DNA from 2 places in the Amycolatopsis sp. lyj-346 genome. Region 2 is predicted to be linked to the other one. Evidence: riboswitches for the same ligand, from Rfam matches in the RefSeq annotation. Region 2 holds a riboswitch; the other holds the start of a gene.

Region 1 (7,029 bases), on a different contig from region 2:
AGACCGGCGATTCGTGCGCGAGTTCGATCGAGGTGTACCGGCGCAAGCTCGAAGAAGCCGACGCACTCCTCGCCCGGCTCGGTGGCATCCGCGCCGAACTGGCCGCCAAGCTCGCCGGGGCGCTTGCCCGGCAGGCGCCCGATCCGTGTGTCGTCCCCGGAGCACCCCGTCCGTGAAGGAGCCCACCCATGTCCGAAGTTCTCGACATCAGCGATGCGACCTTCGCCGAGGTCCTCGGCAGCGACGTTCCCGTGCTGGTCGAGTTCTGGGCCACCTGGTGCGGCCCGTGCCGGATGGTCGGCCCGGTGCTGGCGCAGCTGGCCGCCGAGCGGGACGGTGAGCTCGCCGTCCGCAAGATCAACGCCGACGAGAACCCCGAGACCACCCGCTCCTACCAGGTCATGTCGTTGCCGACGATGATCCTCTTCTCGGGCGGGGAGCCGGTCGAGACGATCGTCGGCGCGTTCCCGAAGGCCCGCATCGAAGAGCGGCTCGACCGGGCCCTCAAGGCGCCGTCGCCTTGACGAACGCGTCCGCCAGTTCGCGCCCGTACTTCTCCAGGTCCAGGGCCGGGTCGGCCGCGTAGGCCGCGGCCACGCCGTCGATGGCCTGCGCGATGGACATCGCCATCACCTCCGGCGTGAACTCGCCGAACGCGCCCTCGGCCTGGCCCTGCCGCAGCTGGCGGGCCAATCCGTGCACGCGCATGTCGTCGACCAGCACCTTCGTCATCACCCAGCCGTCGGCGTCGTCGGCGTTGGCGGCGAGCTCGGTCAGTGCCCGGACGCACTCGGGGTAGGCACGCAGGAACGCCACGGACGTCTCGATGTGCGCCCGCAGGTAGCCGGGTCGGTCGGCCGGGTCGAGGCCGCCGCCGGTGCGTTCGGCGAGGAACTCGTTCTTCGTTTCGACGACCGTGCTGAGCACGGCCTGCATCAGGCCGGCCTTGTTCGTGAAGTGGTAGGAGATCAGCCGGGTGCTGCTGAGCCCGGCCCGCTCCTTGATCTTGGCGAAGGTGCTCCGGCGGTAGCCGAGGTCGGCGAGGACGCCGATGGTCGCGCCGATGATCTGCGCTCGGCGCGCGGCCTCGGTGACGCTGAGGCCCATTTCGGCCATGAGGTCGGTGTTTACTTGCATGAGTAAAAATTAACACGGCTGAGTAAAAACGTCCACCGTGTTTGAACGACCACGAGCGGGGGTACGGCGAACGGCTCAAAGGCTCAGCCGACCGTTGAGGCTTGCCGCGCGTCGCGTTGACCCGCCCTGTCCTGGCGCTTACCGTCGAAGCAGGTAAATCGTCACGGTGTGATTCACGGTCTGGGGCCGGACCGTGGCGGTTGATCTCCGGCGGGTCCCGCTCCTGGGACCGTCCGGCTGTCATTCGCCGGCCGCCTGGTCGGGCGAGGGGAGGCTTGCGTGGTCGAGGCTGGTTCCGAGAAGCAGCCTGTCGAGGTCGCGGCTGGTGAGCAGGGCGAACTGTTCCCCGACAACTCGCTGCCCGACGAGCTGGTGGGTTACCGGGGTCCGGCGGCGTGCCAGATCGCCGGGATCACCTACCGTCAGCTCGACTACTGGGCCCGGACCAAACTGGTCGCGCCCAGCATCCGCACCGCGCACGGCTCCGGCTCGCAGCGGCTGTACTCGTTCAAGGACATCCTGGTCCTCAAGGTCGTCAAGCGGCTGCTGGACACCGGCGTCTCGCTCCAGAACATCCGCGTCGCCGTCGACCACCTGCGTGTCCGCGGCGTCCGCGACCTGGCCAGGGTGACGCTGTTCTCCGACGGCACCACGGTGTACGAATGCACCTCGCCGGAGGAGATCGTCGATCTGCTCCAGGGCGGCCAAGGCGTCTTCGGCATCGCCGTCAGCGGCGCCATGCAGGAAATCAGCGGCACCATCCACGAGTTCCCGGCCGAACGCGCCGACGGCGGCATCGTCGAGACGCACGAACCGGACGAACTCACCCAGCGCCGCAACGCCCGCAAGACCGGTTGATCACCACCGCGGCAGGCGGAGTAAGGTTCACCGTGCGGTCGACGAATCCGCGCGGGAGAGTCCGAGCCACACCTTGAGCTCGGCGCCGAAGGAGCAAGTCCTCCCCGGAACCTCTCAGGCACCCCGGACCGCGCGGACGAGACGCCTCTGGAAAGCGGGTCGTCAGGACACAGCCTGATGGCCCCGCCGACGGTGCAAGCCCGGTTCAACCACGCGGGCGAAACTCTCAGGCGCCCAGAAATGGGTACGGACAGAGTGGGGAGGGCTCCTCCGGGTTTGGGCGAGCTATGCTCGCGGCAGTCGCTCGCCCGAACCCTCCGGAGTGTCTTGTGGGGGTGCAACCCCCACACCCCGCCCGGCGGGCTCCGCCCCCGGACCCCCGCCGTGGTCACCTCGCGAACCAAAGTCGGGTTGGTAGGCGCTGCTGTCCCCAGGAGGCCATCGTGGATCCGTCACTCGCCTCTCTGGAACAGGGTCTCCCCTTCGCCGACCGGCACATCGGGCCCGGCCCGGCCGAACTGCGGCACATCCTCGACGTCATCGGCGTCGCTTCCCTCGACGAACTCGCCGAGCGGGCCGTCCCGTCGTCACTGCGGGAGTCCGCCCGGCCGCTCGAACTGCCACCCGCCGCCTCCGAAGCGCAGGCCCTCGCCGAACTTCGCGAGCTGGCCGCCCGGAACCGGCCGGCCGCCGCCATGATCGGGCTCGGGTACCACGACACCGTCACCCCGCCCGTGATTCGGCGCAACGTGCTCGAGAACCCGGCCTGGTACACCGCCTACACGCCCTACCAGCCCGAGATCTCCCAAGGGCGGCTCGAGGCACTGCTCAACTTCCAGACCATGATCTCGGACCTGACCGGGCTTCCCGTCGCCAACGCCTCCCTGCTCGACGAGGCCACCGCGGCCGCCGAGGCGATGACTCTCGTGCGCCGGGCCGGGCGGGCGACGTCCCCCCGCTTCGTCGTCGACGAAGACACCCTGCCGCAGACCCTCGCCGTCCTCCGGACGCGGGCCGAGCCGCTCGGGATCGAACTGGTCGTCGAGGACCTCTCCCAAGGGCTGACCGGGCTCGGGCTCGGCGGGGACTTCTTCGGCGTGCTCCTGTCCTACCCGGGTGCGTCCGGCGCGGTCCGGGAGCTCGACCTCACCATCGGCGAGGCGAAGAAGCACGGTGCGGCCGTGATCGTCGCCGCCGACCCGCTCGCCCTCACCCTGCTGCGGCCGCCGGGCGAGCTCGGCGCCGACGTCGCCGTCGGATCGACGCAGCGGTTCGGCGTCCCGCTCGGCTTCGGTGGCCCGCACGCCGCGTACCTGGCGGTGCGCCGGGGCCTGGAGCGGCAGCTGCCCGGCCGGCTGGTCGGCGTTTCGAAGGACGCCGACGGCGCCCCCGCGTACCGGCTGGCCCTGCAGACGCGCGAACAGCACATCCGCCGGGAAAAGGCGACGTCGAACATCTGCACCGCCCAGGTCCTGCTGGCGGTGATGGCGTCGATGTACGCGGTGTACCACGGGCCCGAGGGGCTGCGCGCGATCGCGCTGCGGGCGCACCGGATGGCCACCGTGCTGGCCGCCGGCCTCGCCGAGGGCGGCGTCGAGGTCGTGCACGGCGAGTTCTTCGACACCGTCGCCGCGGCGGTGCCCGGCCGGGCGGACGCGGTCGTCACGGCGGCCCGCGACCTCGGCGTCTCCCTGCGCCGGATCGACGCCGACCACGTCGGCATCGCCTGCGACGAGACGACCACCCGTGAGCGGCTTTCCTGCGTGTGGAAGGCGTTCGGCGTCTCGGTGTCCGATGTGGACGGCCTGGACGCGGACACCGCCGACGCGCTCCCGGCCCCGCTGCGGCGCACCGGCGAATACCTCACGCACCCGGTGTTCCACGCGTACCGCTCGGAAACGGCGATGCTGCGCTACCTGCGCTACCTGCGCAGGCTGGCGGACTCCGACGTCGCCCTCGACCGCAGCATGATCCCGCTGGGCTCGTGCACCATGAAGCTCAACGCCACCGCCGAAATGGAGCCGGTCAGCTGGCCGGAGTTCGCCGGCCTGCACCCCTTCGCGCCGTCCGAAGACGCCGCCGGGCTCCTGGACGTCGCCGCCGACCTGAGTGCCTGGCTCGCGCGGATCACCGGCTACGACGCCGTTTCCCTGCAACCCAACGCCGGCAGCCAGGGCGAGTTCGCGGGCCTGCTCGCCATCCGCGCCTACCACCGCTCCCGCGGCGAGCACGGGCGCGACGTCTGCCTGATCCCGGCCAGCGCGCACGGCACGAACGCGGCGAGCGCGGTGATGGCGGGCATGCGCGTGGTCGTCGTCCGCTGCGACGACGCCGGGAACATCGACCTGGCCCACCTCCGGTCCACAGTGGACGAGCACCGGGCCGTCCTCGCCGCGATCATGCTCACCTACCCCTCGACGCACGGGGTCTACGAAGACACCGTCGGCGAAGTGTGCGCGGCGGTGCACGATGCCGGCGGGCAGGTGTACGTCGACGGCGCCAACCTGAACGCGCTGATCGGCGTGGCTCAGTACGGCCGCTTCGGTGCCGATGTTTCGCACCTCAACCTGCACAAGACGTTCTGCATCCCGCACGGCGGCGGCGGACCCGGTGTCGGCCCCATCGGGGTCCGCGCGCACCTGGCACCGTTCCTGCCGAACCACCCGCTGCAGCCGGCGGCCGGCCCGGCCACCGGTGTCGGCCCGGTCAGCGCGGCGCCGTGGGGCAGCGCGTCGATCCTGCCGATTTCGTGGGCGTACGTCCGGATGATGGGGGCCGAGGGCCTCCGCCGGGCAACCCTCGTCGCGGTCGCCAACGCGAACTACGTCGCCCGCCGCCTCGGCGGCCACTACCCGGTGCTGTACGCCGGCCACGAAGGGCTCGTCGCGCACGAATGCATCCTCGACCTGCGGCCGCTGACCAAGGCCACCGGCGTCACGGTCGACGATGTCGCGAAACGGCTGGCGGACTACGGGCTGCACGCGCCCACGATGTCGTTCCCGGTCGCGGGCACCCTGATGGTGGAGCCGACGGAAAGCGAAGACCTCGCCGAACTCGACCGCTTCTGCGCGGCGATGATCGCGATCCGCGCCGAAATCGACCGCGTCGCGGCGGGGGAGTGGCCGCTCGAGGACTCACCGCTGCGGCAGGCCCCGCACACCGCCCGGTGCGTCGCGGGCGAGTGGAACCGGCCCTACAGCCGCGAAACCGCGGTGTTCCCGGCGGGGACGTCCGCGCCGAAGATCTGGCCGCCGGTCCGGCGGATCGACGGTGCGGCGGGGGACCGGAACCTGGTCTGCTCGTGCCCGCCACCGGAGGCGTTCGCCTGACCCCGTCACGGGTTTTCCCCGCCGGACAGCCGGACCGTCAGCTCGGCGCGGCCGGCGATGTCCAGCTTGCGGTAGATCTGCTGCAGGTGCTTCTGCACCGTCCGGGGGCTGTTCCCCAGCAGCCGGGCGACCTGCCGGTCGGTCGCCGCGCGCGCCACGGCGGCGGCCACCTCACGCTCTCGTGCGGTCAGCACTTCGAGTGGCAGCCCGGTGACCGGCTGGACCGGCGGGAACTCTTCCCGGGCGAAGGCCTGGGCCACGTGCGGGGCCAGCAGGTCGACCAGCTCCCGGTCGCGTGCGGAAAAGCCGGGCCGGGAGCGGTTGAGCGTCAGGACGCGCCCGTGGCGGTCGTCGACCTGGATGACGCACAGCAGCTGGTCGGCGGTACCCCGCGGCCGGTAGAAATCCGTGTACAGCGGCAAGGCACGCAGGGTGCGCTGATCCGCCAGGTCGCTCAGCGCGGCCGACGTCCCCAGCGGCAGCCGGCCGCTGCGGTGGGCCGCGAACGCCGGGTGCTGGTGGGCCTGCGCGCGGAACTCCGGGTGGCGCAGCAGGTTCTGCTCCGGACGGTCGAGCACCGTGCCGGTCAGCCGCCGCGTCGTGTGCTCGGTGCTCGTGCACGCGACGACGTCGCAGCCGACGAGCCGGCCCAGCGCGGCCAGGCCGGCCGCCGGACCGGCCTTCAGGTCGTGCACGACTTCCAGGGCGCGGTGCAGGCACCGCGCGGTCACTTCATTGGTCACTCGCTGTCCCCCTCGGTTCTCCCGGTTGGAAAAGACCCGGGAGGACCGAGGGAGATACGAACGGGTGTTACCGGGCGATCCGGACGTTCATCGTGGTGTTCGACCCGGCGCTCACCATCGACTGCGCGATGCTGCTGATCCCCGCCGGGGCGGTGTAGGAGTTGTTGTTGCTGTCGTCCTCGTCGTCGCTGCGGAAGAAGCCCGACGCGTCCACCCCGGAGAACACCAGGTAGCCGAAGCCGACGTTCGGGAACGCCGTCGTGGTGGCCACGCCGGGCGCGAAGAGGCAGAACCGCAGCAGCGTGTTGCTGTCGCTGGAGTTCGGGAAGATGTTGCCCGAGAACGAGTTGTTGTTGCCGTCGTCTTCGTTGTCGAACCGCCGCGAGAACTCCTGGGAGCCGTTCGGGCAGTTCGCGCCCAGCTTGAGGACCGCGTACGGCCGGAACGAGCCGGACTGCACGAACCCGCGGAACGCGGTGCCGTTCACCCGGCAGAAGAAGAACTCCGTGTTGCTCGTGCTGCTGACGGCGCCGATGAACCCGCCGCGCGAGTTCGTGTTGCCGGAGTCTTCGTCGTCCATCCGGATCACGATGGCCTCGGTCCCGGCCGGGCACGACCGGCTCGCCGGGATGATCCCGACGTCGGTCGTGGCCGCCTGGGCGGCGGCCGGGGCCGCGAGAATCCCGGCGAGCGAAGCGAGCAGGAGCGCCGGAACGGTGAAGAGTCGTTTCATTGGTGAGTTCCTCCCCATTGCTGTGTGACCGGTCAAGGACACCAAGCCGGCGGGGCGGGCGGCCATACGCAGTTCTGCGTACGCGCACTGCGGCCGCACAGGAACTCCGGGTAGGTTGACGCCCATGGCGAGTGCGCACGGTCCTGGTCGGACATCGGTGGTCGTGACCGGCGGCAGTGGCTTCATCGGCCGGGCCGTCGTGCGCGCCCTCCGCGACCGGGGCGTCCCG
Region 2 (7,029 bases):
GGCAACACCGTGGTCCTCAAGCCCGCCGAGCTGACGCCGCTGACCGCGCTGCGGCTGGCCGAGCTGGCGCGCGAAGCGGGCATCCCCGAGGACGTCTTCCAGGTGCTGCCCGGCAAGGGGTCCGTGGTCGGACAGCGGTTCGTCGACCACCCGGGGGTGCGCAAGGTCGTCTTCACCGGCTCCACCGAGGTCGGCAAGCAGATCATGGCGGGCTGCGCGGCGCAGGTGAAGCGCGTGACGCTGGAGCTCGGCGGCAAGAACGCCAACATCGTCTTCGCCGACTCCGACCTGGAGAAGGCCGCGGCGACCGCGCCCTACGGCGTCTTCGACAACGCCGGCCAGGACTGCTGCGCGCGGTCGCTGATCCTGGTGCAGGCGAGCGCGTACGACCGCTTCATGGAGCTGCTGGAACCCGCGGTGCACGGCGTCGTCGTCGGCGACCCCGGCGACGAGAAGACCGAGATGGGCCCGCTGATCTCGGCCGCGCACCGCGAGAAGGTCGCCTCCTACGTGCCCGGCGACGCGCCCGTCGCGTTCCGCGGGACGGCACCCGATGGCCGCGGCTTCTGGTTCCCGCCGACCGTCCTCACCCCGCCGGACCTGCACCACCCGGCCGCGGCGGAAGAGGTCTTCGGCCCGGTCGTCGCCGTCGTGCCGTTCGCGGAGGAGGCCGACGCGATCCGGATGGCCAACGCGACCGAGTACGGCCTGTCCGGGTCGATCTGGACCCGTGACGCCGGCCGCGCGTTCCGGGTGGCGCGCGGTGTCGAAGCCGGCAACCTCTCGGTCAATTCGCACTCGTCGGTGCGCTACTGGACGCCCTTCGGCGGCTTCAAGCAGTCCGGCCTCGGACGCGAGCTCGGCCCGGACGCCGCCGCGGCGTTCACCGAAACCAAGAACGTCTTTCTGAGCACGGAGGAGTAATGGTCCAGCGTTTCGAAGGCCGCGTCGCGGTCATCACCGGCGGCGCGAGCGGCATCGGGCTCGCCTCGGCCCGCCGTCTGGCGAGCGAAGGCGCGAAGGTCGTCATCGCGGACCTCACGCCGGCCGAAGGCAAGGCGGCCGCCGACGAGATCGGCGGCGCGTTCATCCAGACCGACGTCACCGACGCCGAGCAGGTCGAGAACCTCTTCCACAGCACGGTCGAGCAGTTCGGCTCGGTGGACGTCGCCTTCAACAACGCCGGCATCTCGCCGCCGGAGGACGACTCCATCCTCACCACCGGCATCGAGGCGTGGGAGCGCGTGCAGCGGGTCAACCTGACGTCGGTGTACCACTGCTGCAAGGCCGTCCTGCCGCACATGCAACGCCAGGGACGCGGTTCCATCATCAACACCGCGTCGTTCGTGGCGGTGATGGGCGCGGCGACGTCGCAGATCTCCTACACCGCGTCCAAGGGCGGCGTGCTCGCGATGAGCCGCGAGCTCGGCGTGCAGTTCGCGCGGGAGAACATCCGCGTCAACGCGCTGTGCCCGGGCCCGGTGAACACCCCGCTGCTCAAGGAGCTGTTCGCGAAGGACCCGGAACGCGCGGCGCGGCGGCTGGTCCACGTGCCGGTCGGCCGGTTCGCCGAGCCGTCGGAGATCGCGGCCGCGGTCGCCTTCCTCGCCAGCGACGACGCCAGCTTCATCACGGCGTCGCAGTTCCTGGTCGACGGCGGCATCTCCGGCGCGTACGTCACCCCGCTCTAACGCTTGGTCGGTTTCTTGACGCCGTAGACCTCCCGCAGGTAGCTCCAGGCGGCGTTGAGCTTCTTGCGCTCTTCGGAGACCAGCCGTTCGCGGCGGCGCAGCACGCGGACGGCGATCTCGGAGGCGAGGAAGGCGCCGGCGGCGAAGGTCAGCACGCCGACGATCAGGGTCAGGGCGATGATGGTGGTGGTCATGGTGACCAGCGTCGGAGCGCCGTGGGCGATTTGTCCCTGCGCAAAGCTAGCGGGTTTCGTTAGTTTTGTGAGGTGACGCACTGGCGCGCCGACGAGTGGGCGGAAGCGGTCCGGGCCGGCATCCGTTCGCGGGGCCTGTCCCTGGACGAGGCCGCCCGGCGCATCGGCGTTCCGACGTCGACGCTGCGCAGCTGGATCGAGCACCGGCACGCGCCGAAGGTGACGGTGTTCGACCACTGGGCCGAGCTCGCCGCGGTCACCGGGCTCGGGGAGGCCGAGCTGCTGCGCGTCGCCGGGGTCCTGCCCGACTCGCTGGCTTCGCCGGTGCACGTCGCGCAGGCGGCGAAGGCGTTGCGGGAGGGCATCGACCGGGCCGGGCAGTTCCTCCGGCAGGCCACCGCGCTCGTCTACTCCTCACCCGGCACGCAGGTGGCGAACGCGATCGCGGCGTCGCCGATCGACTGGGAGATGCGGATCCGCTCGGCCACCCGCGGCGACGAGGTCCGCGTCACCTACCACCACTACGTCGGGATCGTGCCGCCGCGGGACCTGCCCCACGACGACGCCGAGGTGCGCCGGATCATCGAGCACGACGTCCTCGGCGAGCTGTGGCAGCCGCTCGGGCTGTACTGGCGGGTCGCCGAGGTGCACGACTGGCACGAGCCGCCCCGGCTGGTGATCCAGGTGCCCGAGCAGGAGGCGACGCGCCCGCCCGCGCCGTCGCCGGTCGTCGCCGCGCCGCCGGTGGTGGTGCTGTCGCCGATCTGGGGGTACGGCGAGCTGCTGGCGTCGCTGGTCGCCGACGGGCTCGGGTTCGGCAACGTCGACTTCCGCTACTTCGGCCTCCCGGACGCGATGGCCGACCGGGTCCGGATCACCGCCCGCGAGCTGGCCGAACCCGCGCCGCGGCTGGTGCACTCGGTACCGCCGATCATGCTGCTGCACGGCCTGGCCGTGCCGGACCTGACCGGACGGCTCCCGGTGGTCGTCCGGTACGGGCCGCGCATGCGTGCCCGGGCGGCCCGCATCTACCGCGAGCCGCTGCTCGAAGCCGGGTTCACGGACCCGCTGGACGGCGCTCGCGCGATCGAGGAAGCGGTCTCGGTCCCACCGGGGTGCGCGTACTTCGAGGTGACCATGGACGACGCCGACGTCTTCGACGGCGACCGCCCGTCCCTGGACCGGCTCAACGACTCGGTGGCCTGGCACGCCGAGCAGATCGTCGAGCAGGTCCTGCTGGGCGCGGGCCTGCCGCCGGTGCCACTGGGCGGGCCGCTGAAACGCCTGGTCCTGCCGTCGGGCCGGGTCCGCCGCCCACCCGCGCTGGCCGGGACGGTGGTCCGCCGCGGCCCCGGCGCACCGTGACCCGAGCGCCCCAAGGTGGCCTTGGTTGCGTTCAACGCACCGAAGGCCACCTTGGGGCGCTCGGGGGGTGGTCGAGGACTGATGTGGTGTTGGCCGGGTGACGTAGACGCCCGCGGGAAGTGCCGGGTACCGTAACCGCCACAACTGCAGATCGGGCCGTTGAGCCGAGGCGGGAGAGCCCTCACGAAGTCGGTGGGGCACCGAAGGAGCAAACTCCCCGGAATCTCTCAGGTACCTGCTACCGCTTCGCGCGAGGCCACTCTGGAAAGCAGGCGCACCCGCGCCTCACCCAAGGTGAAAGCCGCTGCACAGGCGGTGAAACTCTCAGGTGCCATGACAGAGGGGGAGTTCCAGCGCACCGTTCTGTCCGGTGCCCGGCCCAAGGAGCTCCCGATCACTTCCACGCAGTTCGACGCCCGCCACATCGGCCCGTCCGAGGCCGAAACCGCCAAGATGCTGGCCGAGTGCGGCTACGGCAGCCTGGACGCCCTCGTCGGCGCGGCCGTGCCGAGCGCCATCCGCGCCACTCGTGACCTGCGGCTCCCGCCCGCCGCGTCCGAAGAGGAAGCCACCGCGGAGCTGCGCGCGCTCGCCGCGCGCAACCGGCCGATGACGCAGATGATCGGCCTCGGCTACTCCGACACCGTCACCCCCGGCGTCATCCGCCGCAACGTGCTGGAGAACCCGGCCTGGTACACCGCGTACACGCCGTACCAGCCGGAGATCTCGCAGGGCCGCCTCGAAGCCCTCCTCAACTTCCAGACCATGGTCGCCGACCTGACCGGCCTGGCCACCGCGAACGCGTCGCTGCTGGACGAGTCGACCGCCGTCGCCGAAGCCGTCACGCTGATGCGCCGCGCGTCGAAGTCCAAGTCGAACAAGGTCGTGCTGGACGCCGAGTGCCTGCCGCAGACCATCGCCGTCGTGCGCACCCGCGTCGAGGCCCTCGGCATCGAGGTCGAGGTCCGCGACCTGCTGACCGGCCTGCCCGAGGACTTCTTCGGCGTCGTCGTCCAGTACCCGGGCGCCTCCGGCGTGCTGCGCGGCCGCGGCTTCTACCACGCGATTTCCGAGTCGGCGAAGGCCGCGGGTGCGCTGTTCACCGTCGCCGCCGACCTCCTCGCGCTCACCCTGATCACCTCGCCCGGCGAGTTCGGTGCCGACGTCGCCGCGGGCTCGACCCAGCGCTTCGGCGTCCCGCTCGGCTACGGCGGCCCGCACGCCGGGTACATGTCCGTCCGCGCGGGCCTCGAGCGCTCGCTGCCCGGGCGCCTGGTCGGCGTCTCGGTCGACGCCGACGGCAACCCGGCCTACCGGCTCGCGCTGCAGACGCGTGAGCAGCACATCCGCCGCGAGAAGGCGACGTCCAACATCTGCACCGCGCAGGTCCTGCCGGCCGTGCTCGCCGCGATGTACGCGGTCTACCACGGTCCGGACGGCCTCAAGCGGATCGCCCGGCGGGTCCACGGCCTGGCCGCGGGCTTCGCGGACGCTCTCCGCAAGACCGGCGTCGAGGTGGTGCACGAGTCCTTCTTCGACACGGTCGTCGCGCGCGTCCCCGGCCAGGCCGCCGAAGTCCACGCCGCCGCCCGTGCGGCCGGCATCAACCTCGGTCACGTCGGCGCCGACCACGTCCGCGTCGCCTTCGACGAGGTCAGCACCCCCGCGATCACCGCGGAGGTCCTCAAGGCCTTCGGGGTCGGAGAAGACGTCCAGGACGGCGTCGCGCTCCCCAACGGCCTGGCCCGCGAGAGCGGCTTCATGGGCCACGAGGTCTTCGGCACGCACCGCTCCGAGACGGCGATGCTGCGCTACCTGCGCCGGCTGTCCGACCAGGACTACGCGCTCGACCGCGGCATGATCCCGCTCGGCTCCTGCACGATGAAGCTCAACGCCACCGCCGAGATGGAGCCGATCAGCTGGCGCGAGTTCGCCGGCATCCACCCGTTCGCCCCGGCCGGGGACGCCGAGGGCTACCACGTCCTCGTGGCGCAGCTGGCCGAGTGGCTGGCCGAGGTCACCGGCTACGACAAGGTGTCGCTCCAGCCGAACGCGGGCAGCCAGGGCGAACTCGCCGGCCTCCTCGCGATCCGCGCGTACCACCGCGCGAACGGCGACGAAGCCCGGGACGTCTGCCTGATCCCGTCGTCCGCGCACGGCACCAACGCCGCGTCCGCGGTGCTCGCCGGGATGCGCGTCGTGGTGGTCAAGTGCACCGACGAGGGCAACGTCGACCTGGCCGACCTGCGGTCCAAGGTGGACACCCACAAGGACACGCTCGCCGCGATCATGGTGACCTACCCGTCGACCCACGGCGTGTACGAGCACGACATCGACGAGCTGGCCAAGATCGTCCACGACGGCGGCGGCCAGGTGTACGTCGACGGCGCGAACCTCAACGCCCTGCTCGGCCTGGCCAAGCCGGGCGAGTTCGGCGGCGACGTCTCGCACCTCAACCTGCACAAGACCTTCTGCATCCCGCACGGCGGTGGCGGCCCGGGCGTCGGCCCGGTCGCGGTGCGCGCGCACCTCGCGCCGTACCTGCCGAACCACCCGCTGCTCGACGCCGCCGGCCCGGAGACCGGCGTCGGCCCGATCAGCGGCGCGCCCTACGGCTCGGCGTCGATCCTGCCGATCTCCTGGGCCTACGTCCGGATGATGGGCGCGCCCGGCCTGACCGCGGCCACCGAGGTCGCCGTGCTGGCCGCGAACTACGTCGCTTCCCGCCTGGGGCCGCACTACCCGGTGCTCTACACCGGCCAGGACGGCCTGGTCGCGCACGAGTGCATCCTCGACCTGCGGCAGCTCACCAAGGAGACCGGCGTGACGGTCGACGACGTCGCCAAGCGGCTCATCGACTACGGCTTCCACGCGCCGACGATGTCCTTCCCGGTCGCGGGCACGCTGATGGTCGAGCCGACCGAGTCCGAGGACCTGGGCGAGATCGACCGGTTCTGCGACGCGATGATCGCCATCCGCGCCGAGATCGACGAGGTCGCGAACGGCAAATGGAGTGCGGAGGAGTCGCCGCTGCGCGGGGCGCCGCACACCGCCGAGACGCTGGTCGGGGAGTGGGACAAGCCGTACAGCCGTGAGCTGGCCGTCTACCCGGCCGGGGTGTCGCGGAAGAACAAGTACTGGCCGCCGGTGCGGCGCATCGACGGCGCCCGCGGTGACCGCAACCTCGTGTGTTCCTGCCCGCCCCTCAACGCTTACGAAGGCTGATCCCGTCTTGAATCACACAGCGTCGAAAGAGACCTCCCTCCACGGAGTCCACAAGGGACTCGGTGCGCTGTTCACCGACTTTGCCGGCTGGTCGATGCCGGTCCGCTACGCCAGCGAGCTGGCCGAGCACAAGGCCGTCCGCGAGGCGGCCGGGCTGTTCGACCTCTCGCACATGGCCGAAATCCACGTCACCGGCAAGCAGGCGGCCGACGTCCTGGACTACGCGCTGGTCGGCAACCTCACCGGGGTCAAGCCGGGCCGGGCGCGGTACACGATGATCTGCAACGCCGAAGGCGGCGTGCTGGACGACCTCGTCGTCTACCGGCTGGCCGACGAGCACTACCTGGTCGTCGCGAACGCGGGCAACGCGAAGGTCGTCGCCGACGCACTGGACGAGCGGGTCGCGGGCTTCGACGCGGTGGTGGACGACCGGTCGGAGACGACCGCGCTGATCGCCGTCCAGGGCCCGAACGCCGCGGCGATCCTCGGCGCCGTGACCGGCGCCGACCTGGCCGCCCTCAAGTACTACGCCGGCGTCCCGGCGTCGGTGAAGG

The links. A riboswitch is a leader RNA that binds a small molecule or an ion and turns the genes downstream of it on or off. The one in region 2 is predicted to bind glycine.
Region 1: another riboswitch for glycine. It lies ahead of gcvP (aminomethyl-transferring glycine dehydrogenase); the one in region 2 lies ahead of gcvP (aminomethyl-transferring glycine dehydrogenase).

The regions. Positions count from the first base shown of each region.
Region 1 covers NZ_JAJPWT010000002.1:619,204-626,232, reverse strand. Annotated here, with positions in the region: gene ACLJQE_RS09190 (MerR family transcriptional regulator) at 1-176, shown strand, start outside; gene trxA (thioredoxin) at 189-524, shown strand; gene ACLJQE_RS09180 (TetR/AcrR family transcriptional regulator) at 505-1,137, opposite strand; gene ACLJQE_RS09175 (MerR family transcriptional regulator) at 1,417-1,995, shown strand; glycine riboswitch at 2,038-2,136, shown strand; gene gcvP (aminomethyl-transferring glycine dehydrogenase) at 2,439-5,324, shown strand; gene ACLJQE_RS09165 (helix-turn-helix transcriptional regulator) at 5,330-6,067, opposite strand; gene ACLJQE_RS09160 (hypothetical protein) at 6,135-6,800, opposite strand; gene ACLJQE_RS09155 (NAD-dependent epimerase/dehydratase family protein) at 6,925-7,029, shown strand, end outside.
Region 2 covers NZ_JAJPWT010000009.1:292,950-299,978, forward strand. Annotated here, with positions in the region: gene ACLJQE_RS26355 (aldehyde dehydrogenase family protein) at 1-924, shown strand, start outside; gene ACLJQE_RS26360 (3-oxoacyl-ACP reductase) at 924-1,691, shown strand; gene ACLJQE_RS26365 (hypothetical protein) at 1,688-1,885, opposite strand; gene ACLJQE_RS26370 (helix-turn-helix domain-containing protein) at 1,958-3,250, shown strand; glycine riboswitch at 3,502-3,600, shown strand; gene gcvP (aminomethyl-transferring glycine dehydrogenase) at 3,644-6,475, shown strand; gene gcvT (glycine cleavage system aminomethyltransferase GcvT) at 6,483-7,029, shown strand, end outside.